Regions from separate parts of the Bacillus sp. PK3-067 genome, predicted to be linked through region 3. Evidence: riboswitches for the same ligand, from Rfam matches in the RefSeq annotation. Region 3 holds a riboswitch; each other region holds the start of a gene.
The links. Region 3 has a riboswitch for S-adenosylmethionine ahead of M1D73_RS16025 (M20 family metallopeptidase). Riboswitches for the same ligand answer to the same signal wherever they lie in the genome.
Positions count from the first base shown of each region.

Region 1 (3,256 bases), 2.5 Mb from region 3:
TTGGTTTTTCTAATAAATTTACACATCGAATCAATGTACTTTTACCAGCGCCACTATACCCAATGATTCCAAATACCTCGCCTTTTTCTACTTTAAGGGAAGTAGACTTAAGAGCCTCAACATTCCCTTTTTTTGTTGTAAATACTTTGGATATGTTTTTTAATTCAATCATTATCGTCAGCTCCTACCAAGATGGTAAAACTGAACCATCAAATTTTTTCTCGATAAACTCTTTTACTTCTTTAGATTGATAAGCTTTCTTTAATTTATTTACAACGGCATCATCTTTATTTTCAGTACGAACAACAACCCAGTTCACATAGGGTGAATCTTTTCCTTCGCGGAAAATAGAATCTTTCGCTGGACTTAATTTTGCACCTAATGCAAAGTTTGTGTTAATTGCAGCTGCTTTCACTTCACTTAGTTGCGTTGGTAATTGAGATGCCTCTAATTCGACAATCTTTAATTTTTTTGGATTTTCAATTACATCTTTTGCAGTCGCTTTTTCTGTAGCCTTTGGATCAACTTTTAAAACCCCTGCTTTTTCAAATAATTTTAAAGCTCGAAGTTCATTCGTTGGGTCATTTGGTACAGCAATTGCATCGCCCTCTTTTAAGTCTTTTACATCTTTTATATCTTTAGAATATACACCCATAGGGAATGTTACTGTTGAAAATACTTCAGCTAATTTCATATTGCGTTCAGCTTTAAATACATCTAAATACGATTTCGTTTGGTAGCTATTTACATCAAGGCTTTTTTCATCTAATGATACGTTTGGCGCTACATAATCATTAAATACTTTTATATCAATTTCGAGGCCATCTTTTGCTGCAACTTCTTTTACCTTTTCAAAAATTTGTTCATGTGGTCCACCTGTTACACCGACAGTAATCTTTTTCTCGTCTAATTCTTTTACCTCTTTATCTGAACTCACACTACATGCGCCTAATAATAATACTGCTCCGCTTACAATGCTTAATAATACCTTTTTCATCTATAAATCCCCCTTCATATACGTTCCAAAATAAAAAGCACCTCCCAAAAAATAAGAGAGGTGCCGAATAGACGAAATAGATTCCTCTCTTATCTTCCAAAACGAAAACTCGTTTTGCAGGAATTAGCACCTTAGCTTATACGTCATAAGCTCGGTTGCCGGGCATCATCGGGCCAGTCCCTCCGCCACTCTTGATAAGAGTATGTGTATGTAGTTTTTTAGTATGGTACTAATAGTAAATCTTACAAAAAGAATTGTCAATATTGTTTTCTGAATATATTTTATTTTAAGGTAATCGAAACGTTTCCTTTTTTATGCCCTTTTTCCACATACATATGAGCTTCAGCAATTTCTTCTAATCGGTAAGTTCTATCAATAACAGGTTTTAAATGTTCTGTTTCAGTTAGTCTTTTTAGTAGAATCATATCCTCTTTACTTACTTTTGCCATCATTCCATTCACAGATACATATTTTCCATTAGGCGCTAATACTTGTTTACAAAGGGATTTTTTATGCTTCCCAACTGCATCAAATATAATATCGTAACGCTCGCGCCGCTTAGTAAAATCTTCTTTCGTATAATCAATCACTTTATCCGCTCCTAAAGATTGCACTAGTTCAAAATTTGAATTACTACAAACAGCTGTAACGATCGCACCAAAATATTTAGCGAGTTGTATGGCAGCTGTTCCTACTGATCCAGAGGCACCATATATGAGAACTTGTTGCCCCTTTTTTATTCGGCCTTTTCTCAGAAAATGCAACGCTGAAGTTCCACCAAAAGGAATAACTGCCGCTTCTTCATACGTTACATTGGTAGGTTTTAATGTTATTAATCCACTTTCATGCACGCATGTGTATTCGGCATAACCACCAAGATTTAGTTCTGTTAATGCAAAAATTTGATCTCCTTTTTTAAATTGAGTTACATCTGTCCCGATCTCCTCTATCTCTCCTGCTAATTCTACGCCAAGTATAGGGTTTCTCGGTTTTCTAAGTCCTAATATAAGTCGCATAGGAATCCAAAATAATAGAGGGCTATTAAATCCGCGTATTCTACAATCTCCAGTCGATACACTTGTTGCGTGAATTTTAACTAATACTTCGTTCTTTTTAGGTATAGGTTTCTCTATATTTTGAAGCTGAAGAACGTTAGGTGGTCCATACTGTGTGCAAATGATCGCCTTCATAATGTCCTCCTGAAATGAGTTGTCTTTATTTACATCATATTTAAGATCTTTATTAAACATGTCGCTATATAGTGAGTATAGATTAAAAATTATATAGATTTCATAGGAAAAGAGGTGATATTATTTTGGGAAAGGGGGCAACAATATGAAAAAAATTATTTTTGTTTCAAGTTTAGTACTTGCAATCAGTCTAGGGGTAGGGTGTAGTAATGAGAAAACAGCAAAGACGGATGAGCCGAAAAAAGAATCCGTTCAAAAAGAAAAGGAATTAACGGCGAAAGATGTTTTCAAGAAAACGAATGAAGCTTTTAAAAATGAAGAACATGTAACGATGACATATGGTGTAGGGGTAAAAGCTGAGGGAACTGAGATGGATATATTAAAGGCTAAGATGCAATTAGAGCCAAAGACAAAGAATTCTCGTTCTGAAATGAATATTTCCGGTACAGATGTTGTAGTGTATACTGTGGATGGTAAAGTTGCTGGTGAGGTAAAAAACCCTAATACAGGAGAAGTTGTAACCGTACCAGAGGAGCAATTAAACGCTGGTGGAATGAAAGCGACTCAAGATATTATAGATAAATTAGAAGTACCGGAAGTAGTTTTAGATAAAATGAAGCTGGAGAAAAGCGGAGATAAATATAAACTGAAATTTACATTAAAAGGGCAAGAAACAGAAAGTATGTTAACTAGCATGGATGAAACGCAGAAGAAAATGTTACAAGCACAAAATGCGAAGATAGAAGAAGTGGATGCAGAATATATCATTACAAAAGATTTTAAATATGAATCAGCAAAGATAGACATGATTATGAGTAGCAATGGCAAGGATAAAGCACACATTATTACGAACGCAAAATATACGTCGTATGAAAAGTTTGACCCAATACAATTGCCAGCAGCAAAGTAACAGTTTTGATAAGGAGGGACCTAAAATAAGGTCCCTCTTTTTTGTATTCTTTCTTCATAGGAAAATAGGTACAATATAAAGAGGAAAAGATGTAGAAGAGGAGAGTGTCATTTGAAAAAAGGAAAGATAGCGGCGGTCATTGTTGCATATACGGTTTTG
Region 1 covers NZ_CP096490.1:172,519-175,774, forward strand. The annotation lists gene M1D73_RS01005 (methionine ABC transporter ATP-binding protein) at 1-172, opposite strand, end outside; gene M1D73_RS01010 (MetQ/NlpA family ABC transporter substrate-binding protein) at 185-997, opposite strand; SAM riboswitch class I at 1,084-1,198, opposite strand; gene M1D73_RS01015 (NAD(P)-dependent alcohol dehydrogenase) at 1,279-2,187, opposite strand; gene M1D73_RS01020 (DUF6612 family protein) at 2,333-3,097, shown strand; gene M1D73_RS01025 (FAD-binding oxidoreductase) at 3,209-3,256, shown strand, end outside.
Region 1: it holds a riboswitch for S-adenosylmethionine, as region 3 does, so the genes downstream of both, M1D73_RS01010 (MetQ/NlpA family ABC transporter substrate-binding protein) here and M1D73_RS16025 (M20 family metallopeptidase) in region 3, are expected to answer to the same signal.

Region 2 (3,256 bases), 1.8 Mb from region 3:
TTATCTTTAATTTCTTTTTCTAAATACGGAATGTGCTGGAAGTAGTTTGCATCTAAATCCTTATCCGCTAACGATTTATTTGGTAATACGTAGTCTTGGAATTTTTTAATTTCTAACTCAATTCCTTTTTTCTCAAGTAACGGTTTTGCCTTTTCTAAAATAACAGCGTGCGGTACGTTAGAAGCACCCACAACAAGTTTCTTTTCATCTTTATCTTTCCCGCCACAAGCAGCTAACCCAAAAATTGAAGTTGAAATAAGTGCCGTAAGTAACAATTTTTTCATTTGAAGCATCCTCCCGTTTTTTATTATCGTTTATCTATTCGAGTCGTTAAACTATCACCAATCCACTGAATTAAAAATACAACTAGTAATACACAAATTGTCGCAACGATTGTTACATCGTTATTCCCTCTTTGGAATCCTTCTAAGTAAGCAAGTGTTCCAAGGCCACCAGCACCAACAACTCCTGCCATTGCTGTATAGCCTACTAAAGCAATTGTCGTAACCGTAATACCAGATACTAATGCTGGTAACGATTCTGGAATTAACACTTTCAAAATAATTGTGCTTGTTTTTGCTCCCATTGCTTTTGAAGCTTCAATTACACCTTTATCAATTTCGCGAAGTGCGATTTCAACCATTCTCGCGTAGAATGGTGCTGCTCCAATAATTAAAGCCGGCAAAGCTGCACTTGCTCCAAGAATTGTTCCAAGAAGAATCTTTGTGAATGGGATTAATAAAATAATTAAAATGATGAATGGTATAGAACGGAATATATTTACGAATGCTCCAATCACCGTATTAATTGATTTGTTTTCCCATAAATTATCTTTTGCTGTCATGAAGAGTAACAATCCTAAAATGAGTCCTAAAACAAATGTCGCAAGAGCTGCGATTGCCGTCATATATAACGTTTCACCAGTTGCTTCTAACATTTGATTCCAATCAACATTTGCAAGTAACTTATCCATGTGCAATCACCTCCAGCTCTACTTGATCTTGATGAATTCCTTCTATTGCTTGCTGGATCGCTGTTTCCTCACCATTTAAATGAACAACTAAACTACCGTAAGAACCGTTATTCGTTTGTGCGATATTTCCTTGCAAAATGCTAACTTCTATGTCACTGCGTTGCATCAATCGTTGAAGCACTGGTCTTTCTACAGCCTCACCGATAAACTGCAAACGAATTACTTTTCCATCTGGATATTTTTCAATTAAACTTTCAATCGTTTCATTTGTATCTTCAGAATCCGTTAACTGCTGTACAAATCGTTTCGTAATATCTTGCTTCGGATTACGGAATACATCAAGTACTGGACCTGTTTCTACAATCTTTCCTTTCTCCATTACCGCAACACGATTACAAATCTTTCGAATTACGTGCATCTCATGTGTAATGAGTACAATTGTTAAACCAAGGCGCTTATTAATGTCTGATAGTAAATCCAAAATTTGATCTGTCGTTTCCGGATCAAGAGCTGACGTTGCTTCGTCACATAAAAGCACTTGTGGATTATTAGCTAATGCTCTTGCAATCCCGACGCGTTGCTTTTGTCCCCCGCTCAGCTGAGATGGGTACGCGTCTCCTCTTCCTTCTAATCCAACAAGATGAATTAATTCATCAACACGTTTTCTTCTCTTCGCTTTATCAACACCTGCAATTTCAAGTGGAAACTCTATATTTTCACGTACTGTTCGTGACCAAAGTAAGTTGAAGTGCTGAAAAATCATTCCAATTTCTTGCCTTGCCTTACGAAGTTCGCTTCCTGTAATTGCTGAAATGACACGATTTGCAATTGTAATTTGACCAGAAGTTGGTTTCTCCAACTGATTGAACAATCTAATTAAAGAACTTTTTCCAGCGCCACTATATCCGATAACACCAAATATTTCACCTTTATCTATTTTTAAATTGGCATTATCTACAGCAGTGACATCACCGCTTTTTGCTTTATATATTTTCTTTACATTCTCTAATAGAATCATGGTGTATCACCCCTTTTTTAAATAAAAAGCGCAAGCGGCTCGTTTAGAACAAGAGGGCGTTTGAATCCCTGACGTAGAGGCGCTTTTTGCCTCATAGGAAGGGATGAAACGACCGACTGTTCTAGCCGCTGGAGCTAGATTTCATAAAGATTTTAGGTCGACTCCGCAATTTTTTATTTTTAATGCGTGTAGTCCACTGTTATCATTACTTTTATTATTTGAATGTCCTCCACATTCAAACAATAAAAAAACCTTTCTGCTTTAGAGAAGCAGAAAGGTTTTTATGCGTATATAACAACATTATCCCTCTCTCTCATCTCTCAAAGCATTTGCTTTGCAGGAATTGGCACCATTTCAACATAAGTTGACGGTTGCCGGGCTTCACAGGGCACAGTCCCTCCACCTCTCTTGATAAGAGAAATCAGATTCAATTTTCGTCTGATTTGAAATTTATGAAATTGTCTATATTTTATGACTTGAATTGTATCAATATACACTCACCATGTCAACAGAAATTTTCGCAAAAAATGAAACTTCAGAATTTTAAGCACCTACTGACATCGGTTTACATATATGAAACATCGATTCCACTAATAACATCGTTCGGTACGTTCCCGAATATTGTACACGTCCATCATTCATTAGCATTTGCAATCGTACATTTCCATTCACCAATTGTTCTATATCCTTTTCATCTAAGCAAATGATTTGTTCCGTTCCTCTTTCCTCATGTACCAACTCTATATAATCTCTTGAAATTTGTAACGAACAACTTTCATCTCCAAAGCGAAAATTAACAGTTTTTTCTTCTTGTCTTAAAAGCGGTTCTAAATGATATTGACCATTAGCGTAATTTACAAATGATTGAAGCAAAGAATATAATCTCACCCTAAATCACATCCTTCATATCACTTTCTATTACATACCATTCCCTCTCACTAAAGAGCAATCCTGTTATTTTCGCTCGACAAATACTGTATCCATCCTGCATCTCGACATATTTCCCAAGAAATATGTCGAGGCGGCAAAATTTTTGCCGCCTACTTTAATTCCGTATATAAATATTCAACCGAATGAAATGCGTATATCTTCTTCATCAGTGTCCCATTTTCAAAAACAAGTAAACAAGGTACACTTTCAATCCCATACTCTTTTGCTAAATGCGGAGCATAATTTAAATCTAACATCCCAATTTTCAAATCTTCAATTGTCATCTCAACCACTGTTAACATCTTTTTTGCTAATTGGCATGTTCCACACATTGG
Region 2 covers NZ_CP096490.1:4,934,456-4,937,711, forward strand. The annotation lists gene metQ (methionine ABC transporter substrate-binding lipoprotein MetQ) at 1-284, opposite strand, end outside; gene M1D73_RS25535 (methionine ABC transporter permease) at 308-973, opposite strand; gene M1D73_RS25540 (methionine ABC transporter ATP-binding protein) at 966-1,991, opposite strand; SAM riboswitch class I at 2,302-2,409, opposite strand; gene M1D73_RS25545 (hypothetical protein) at 2,535-2,879, opposite strand; gene M1D73_RS25550 (thioredoxin family protein) at 3,032-3,256, opposite strand, start outside.
Region 2: it holds a riboswitch for S-adenosylmethionine, as region 3 does, so the genes downstream of both, M1D73_RS25540 (methionine ABC transporter ATP-binding protein) here and M1D73_RS16025 (M20 family metallopeptidase) in region 3, are expected to answer to the same signal.

Region 3 (3,256 bases):
AATTGTTTTAAAGAGTGAGTTCGAGGAGAAATTGTCATTCTAATAAAGGGATACGTATTATCCTCACTAACAGTAAAATTTTCTCTTTCTTGAGAAAAACCAACAAAATCAATGATTAGTAACAAAAAAAGAACATTGATTTTCAATGTTCTTTTTTATATCTCTACTTATTAATTAGATTGCTATTCGAAAAAAGCACCTTAATCCCCTTACCCTTGATTCCTCTGCGCCTCTCTAAACTCCTCCTTGACCTTCTCTAACAACCCTTCTTCCGTAATTAATCGATACGCCGTATTTGCTAATGCTTTTGCCGATGTAATTAATGCTTTATCTCCAAGTTCTGAACGTGCTGCTTCTCTAAATTCATTCGTATGTGCAATTAAATCATCTGGTCCGATTTTAATGTACGGATGAATTGTCGGTACAACTTGACTTACGTTTCCTGCGTCGGTTGAACCAATACCCACTCTTTCTTTACGGTTTACGTCTTCGCCTAATAATTCTAGTTCTTCTGCTACGACGTCGTTATATGTTTTTGTTACGAGTAGTTCATCGATTTCATTTTGGAATTGATGGATTTTCACTTTTGTGCCTGTTGCTAACGCTGCTCCCTGTGCGATATTTCTTACTTTTTCTGTTACTTCCGCACATCTTTTTCTCGTTGCTGCGCGGATGAAGAATCTTGCTGCAGCGTAGTCCGGAATAATGTTAGGTGCTTTTCCGCCCTCTGTAATAACACCATGAATTCTTACATCTGACGGAAGTTGTTGGCGAAGTGCGTTAATACCGTTATAGAGCTGAATAACCGCATCTAATGCGTTAATCCCTTCTTCTGGCGAAGCTGCAGCGTGAGCTGTTTTTCCGTAAAAATGAAAATCAAGTGGATCGACTGCTAGTGAAGGACTCGTTGTCGCTGTCTTTCCGCTCGGATGAATCATAAGCGCCGCATCAATGTCTTTAAATAAACCTGCCTTTACATAACTTGATTTCGCGCTACCATTTGGCCCGCCTTCTTCTGCTGGTGTACCAAACACAACAACTTCCCCGCCAATTTCTTCAAGCGTTTCTGATAATGCGATTGCTGCTGCAACACTAATTGTGCCGATTAAATTGTGACCACACGCATGGCCTAGTCCTGGTAAAGCGTCGTACTCCGCTAAAAATGCGATTGCTGGTCCTTGTTTTCCAGAGCTTTTTCGCGCGATAAATCCCGTTTCATGTCCAGCTATATTGTGCTGCAACTGAAATCCTGCACTGCCTAGCAATAAACTTAACGTTCTAGATGCATAAAACTCTTGGTTACCAATCTCTGGATTCGCATGAATATCATGACTTGTTTCTATGTACTTTTCCTTATTTCTTTCGATACTCTCTTCAATTGTTTTTCTTTGTGACGTTACTCCTGTCGCTCCCATTGTTCTTCCTCCTTTTATTTTCACGTAAAAAAGCCTCTTTCTAAAAGATAGAAAGAGGCTTCTGTATATACAGTCAAAATGAGCTTCTTTCTTATCTTTCAAGTTACCTTGCTGGAATTGGCACAGTATTCATAACGAATCCGCTGCCGAGGTATCATAGGGCCAGTCCCTCCACCTCTCGTGATAAGAATTTTCATAAAATTATATTAAATTATTTTTTATTCTAAGTTCATTCCAAGTAAAAGTCAAGGAATTCCTATCCGAATTTACCGAATATCTAAAAATCCTTTTAATACACCAATTGTTTCTGGTGCTTGCAGTCTTGCACATACGTACGGAAATTCCGTGCTACCTTCAAATATCATTTGAGATGTGAGCGGTGCGCCTGCCCAGAAGATTTCATCATCAATTACGATAAACGGGAATGCTTTATTTTGTCTTTGTAACTTTACATTTTTCAGTGGAACTGGTCCATCACTATAAACTATTATTTGTGCATTTGTACGCATGAACGCTTGCCATACTCGTTTATCTACTTGTTTTGTACTTGGAAGTGAAATAATAATTTTTCGTTTTGCGGCTAAAATATCTTTTAATAGCCCTTTCGGCTCTTCAAGATTCATTTCCATAAACCAGCGTAAACGTTTCGAAATTTTCCGTTCCCACAATTGTCTTGATGTCGTGCGATCACACACATCTCCATGACGTTCTATATGAGCTGTTAATTGCGATAACGCTTGTTTTCTAGAAAGATTTTTACGCATATAATGGCAATCTGATAATTGAATGAACTTCCCTCTCGCTCTTGTCACTGCTACATTGACGAGGCGATGGTTTTTATGGTCAAAGAATAGTACGCCAGGTCGTTCTTGTGGATAACTGTCAACCGTATCAAAGATCATCATATCTCTTTCAGAACCTTGGAACTTATGAACTGTAGCCGCTAAAACTGGTATGTGTTGATATTTCGTTCTCTGCAACATTTCTCTAATACACGTCGATAAAAAGCGTGACTGCGCCCTGTAAGGTGTCACAACACCAATTGATTGAATACCGTCTAACAATCCGATTAACATCATTTGCATCGCTACTAAACCAGACATAATGTTAAAACGTGAACCAGAAGCAGCATCTTTTAACGAAAAAGCTCCCATTTGGCTCGTATCAAATAAAACACTCGCTTCATTTGCGAACGGTTGCAATTGCGCAAGTTCTTTACGCTCTGAAACAGACGGATGATCGTATACTCTATTTTTATAAATAAACGAATTCGTAAACTTCGATATATCCGCATGCATACGTCTTTGTTCCTGCAACATAAATAGGTTTGGGTGTGCTTCTGATTTATTAACAGACTCAACAATCCCAGCGTGGTAAAACATATCTTCCCCAAGCCATTTGCGAACAAGTTCATGATTTGCCATCGCAATTGGAGGTAACTGTAAAAAGTCACCGCAAACGACGATACGTTTCCCAAGTGAAGCAGCTAATGCAATTTGCGGAACGAACGCCATACTCACCTCATCTACGACAACTAAATCAAATGTACGCTCATAAATTAGCGCATCAATGGCACATTTCGATAAAGTTGCGCCGATTACTTTCGCATTTTCAATATATTCTTTTTCTACTTCTTTAATTTTAGCCTTTTGCTTTCGAAGATCACTTTCAATCTCTTGTATACGCTTCTTATCAGCAGATGTTGCTTTATACGATAAGATTTTTTCACGAAGATCTTGGCGTGTCTCTTCTAAGTAGAGTCTTTCCTCACCCCATGATCCGTTCGTCGTTTCAACTAACTTAGATGCAAGTAACGTTTCATGATTTCGTATATGTTCATG
Region 3 covers NZ_CP096490.1:3,124,014-3,127,269, forward strand. The annotation lists gene M1D73_RS16020 (Lrp/AsnC family transcriptional regulator) at 1-43, shown strand, start outside; gene M1D73_RS16025 (M20 family metallopeptidase) at 210-1,415, opposite strand; SAM riboswitch class I at 1,504-1,605, opposite strand; gene M1D73_RS16030 (AAA domain-containing protein) at 1,682-3,256, opposite strand, start outside.

Region 4 (3,256 bases), 2.5 Mb from region 3:
AACGCCAGGTGGTTCCACAGCTGAGGGTCTCAAAACTTTATACGAATATAATTTTTCAGAGGCAATTCAAAAAGCAGTAGAAGCAACAAACAAAAAAGCTAGGGGGAAATAATATGATTTTAACAAGTTTAAAAGACTATACAACATTACATAACGGTGTAAAAATGCCTTGGTTTGGTTTAGGTGTTTTTAAAGTAGAAGATGGTTCAGAAGTAATTGATTCTGTAAAAGCAGCAATTAAAAATGGCTACCGCAGCATCGATACTGCAGCAATCTATCAAAATGAAGAAGGCGTTGGGCAAGCGATTCGTGAATCCGGTGTTTCACGTGAAGAATTATTTATTACCTCAAAAGTATGGAATAGCGATCAAGGATATGAAACAACGCTTCAAGCATTTGAAACTACATTAGAGAAATTAGGTCTAGAATATTTAGATTTATATTTAGTACATTGGCCTGTAAAAGGGAAATATACTGAATCATGGAAAGCATTAGAAACACTTTATAAAGATGGCCGTGTTCGCGCTATCGGTGTGAGTAATTTCCACATTCACCACTTACAAGACGTATTTGAAATTGCTGAAATTAAGCCAATGGTCAACCAAGTGGAATACCACCCACGTTTAGCACAAGAAGAGTTACATGCATTCTGTAAAGAACATAATATCCAGCTTGAAGCTTGGTCACCATTAATGCAAGGACAACTACTAGATAATCCAACGTTACAAGAAATTGCGACAAAATATAATAAATCAACTGCGCAAATTATTTTACGTTGGGATTTACAAAACGAAGTTGTAACAATTCCTAAATCAATTAAAGAACATCGCATTATTGAAAATGCAAACATCTTCGACTTTGAATTAAGTGCTGATGATATGAAAGCAATTCAAGCTTTAAATGAAGATCGTCGCGTTGGTCCAGATCCAGATAACTTTAACTTCTAGTAGAAAAACCACTGCCATATGCAGTGGTTTTTTCATTTAAGAAAACTGAAAATTTAAACTATATTTCATTTAGTTGACACTTCATTATTCAAGGTGTAAGATTTTGAATTATCAAAGAAACAAAAAAATTAATAAAATTTATTCGTTTACTCATTGTATCAAGAGAGGTGGAGGGACTGGCCCTTTGAAACCTCGGCAACAGGTTCATTTTGAATACTGTGCCACTTCCTGCAAGCTTTATGCTTGAAAGATAGAATGAGGGACTTCGTTTATATACGGGTGCATAACTTGTACGTAAAAATCCCTCTTTCTCAATATGAAAAGAGGGATTTTTTATTTTTCATTTCCCTCATCATCATCCAAACTTAATTATTTAGGAGGAAAATCAAATGAAAAAGAAGTTTGTACCCGGTATTGCATCAGTTGTAGGAGTAAGTATTTTATTAACTGGTTGCGGTAGTTATAAAAACGAAGCAAGCGGAGCAAATGCAAAAGACGAGGCACCTAGTAAACAGGTTTTAAACTTATCTTCACCTACTGAAATACGAACAATGGATACGGCTCGTGCTACAGATACTGATTCTGGTCAAGTAATGAGAAACGTATTTGAAGGTTTGTATAATCTTGGTGAAGGTAACAAACCTGTTCCTGGTGTTGCAAAATCTCATGAAGTAAGTGGCGATAAAACGAAATACACATTCCATTTGCGAGATTCAAAATGGTCAAATGGCACTCCTGTTACAGCTAAAGATTTTGTGTTCGCTTGGCAACGTGCCGTAGATCCAGCAACAGCCTCTGAATATGCATTTTTATTCTTTGATATTAAAAACGCAACAAAAATTAACAACAAAGAACTTCCAGCCGACCAACTTGGTGTAAAAGCAGTTGATGACCATACGTTTGAGGTAGAATTAGAGCGTCCTGTTCCTTATTTTATTAGCTTAACAGCGTTCCCAACATTTCTACCAATTAATGAGGAATTCTTTAAAGTACAAGGTGATAAGTACGCTTTAGAAGATAATACAATTTTGTACAATGGAGCTTTTACACTAAGCGATTGGAAGCACGAACAAAGCTTTAAATTTAAGAAGAACCCTACCTATTGGGATAAAGATACTGTCAAACTAGAAGAAATCAATTTTAATGTCGTAAAAGAAAAATCAACAGAAGTAAATTTATTCGAGTCAAAACAATTAGATCGTATAAAACTAACATCTGACTTCGTCGATAAATATAAAAAGGATGCTAACTTTAAAGAACGTCCAAACGTAGGCGTACAATTTTTACGTATGAATCAACAAAACAAAATACTTCAAAACGTTTCTGCACGCCAAGCAATTGATCAAACAATTGATAGAAAATCCTTTGTAAATACGTTATTAAATGATGGCTCTACACCAACATTTGGTCTCGTTCCAAAAAACTTTGCAAAAGGACCTGAAGGAAAAGACTTCCGTACTGCAAACGGCGATTTAACAAAAGTTGATACAAAATCTGCACAAGAGTTATGGAAAAAAGCTAAACAAGAGCTTGGTTCTGAAAAGATAACATTAGAATTATTAACGAGTGATGCTGACCTTGATAAGAAAACTGGTGAATTCTTAAAAGGACAACTAGAAAAGAATCTAGATGGATTAACAGTAAATATAAAACCTCAGCCGCGTAAGCAACAAGTTTCGCTTTTATTAAAAGGTGACTACGAAATCGGAATTGATGGCTGGAGCCCTGACTTTGCGGATCCAATTACATTCCTTGAGCTATTTACAACGAATAACCCTTATAACTTAGATCATTACTCTAATAAGGAATTCGATGAAACAATAGCAAAAGTGAAAACAACTTTAGCTGGTGATGAAAAAGCTCGCTGGGAAGCATTACTAGCATCCGAGAAAATATTATTTAAAGACTCTGTTATCGCTCCTCTTTACCAAAAAGGCGAATCTTATTTAGAACGTTCTTATGTGAAAGGAATTGTGCAAGTAGACTTTGCAGGTCAATTAAACTTCAAGTGGGCAAAAATTGAAAAATAAAGTGAAACTTTAATAAGTGGGGGTTTCTTCATCCCCACTTATTATTAGCCCACACCAATTGTTTTTTTAGCAAAATATATTAAAAATAGGTTCTCTCACACATGAGAATCTGCTTTTTTAATATATTATTCTGAGAAATTAACAATCTATTTTTATTATTGACATATAGTTCTTTTCAGTGTTAATATTCTAAATAATCAAAGAAACAAAATATTTCACCATCAAAATATAATGTCTACTACGTTGAAACATATAACGATAGATTATAGTTCGACATGT
Region 4 covers NZ_CP096490.1:191,918-195,173, reverse strand. The annotation lists gene proC (pyrroline-5-carboxylate reductase) at 1-112, shown strand, start outside; gene M1D73_RS01115 (aldo/keto reductase) at 114-947, shown strand; SAM riboswitch class I at 1,100-1,204, shown strand; gene M1D73_RS01110 (peptide ABC transporter substrate-binding protein) at 1,337-2,977, shown strand.
Region 4: it holds a riboswitch for S-adenosylmethionine, as region 3 does, so the genes downstream of both, M1D73_RS01110 (peptide ABC transporter substrate-binding protein) here and M1D73_RS16025 (M20 family metallopeptidase) in region 3, are expected to answer to the same signal.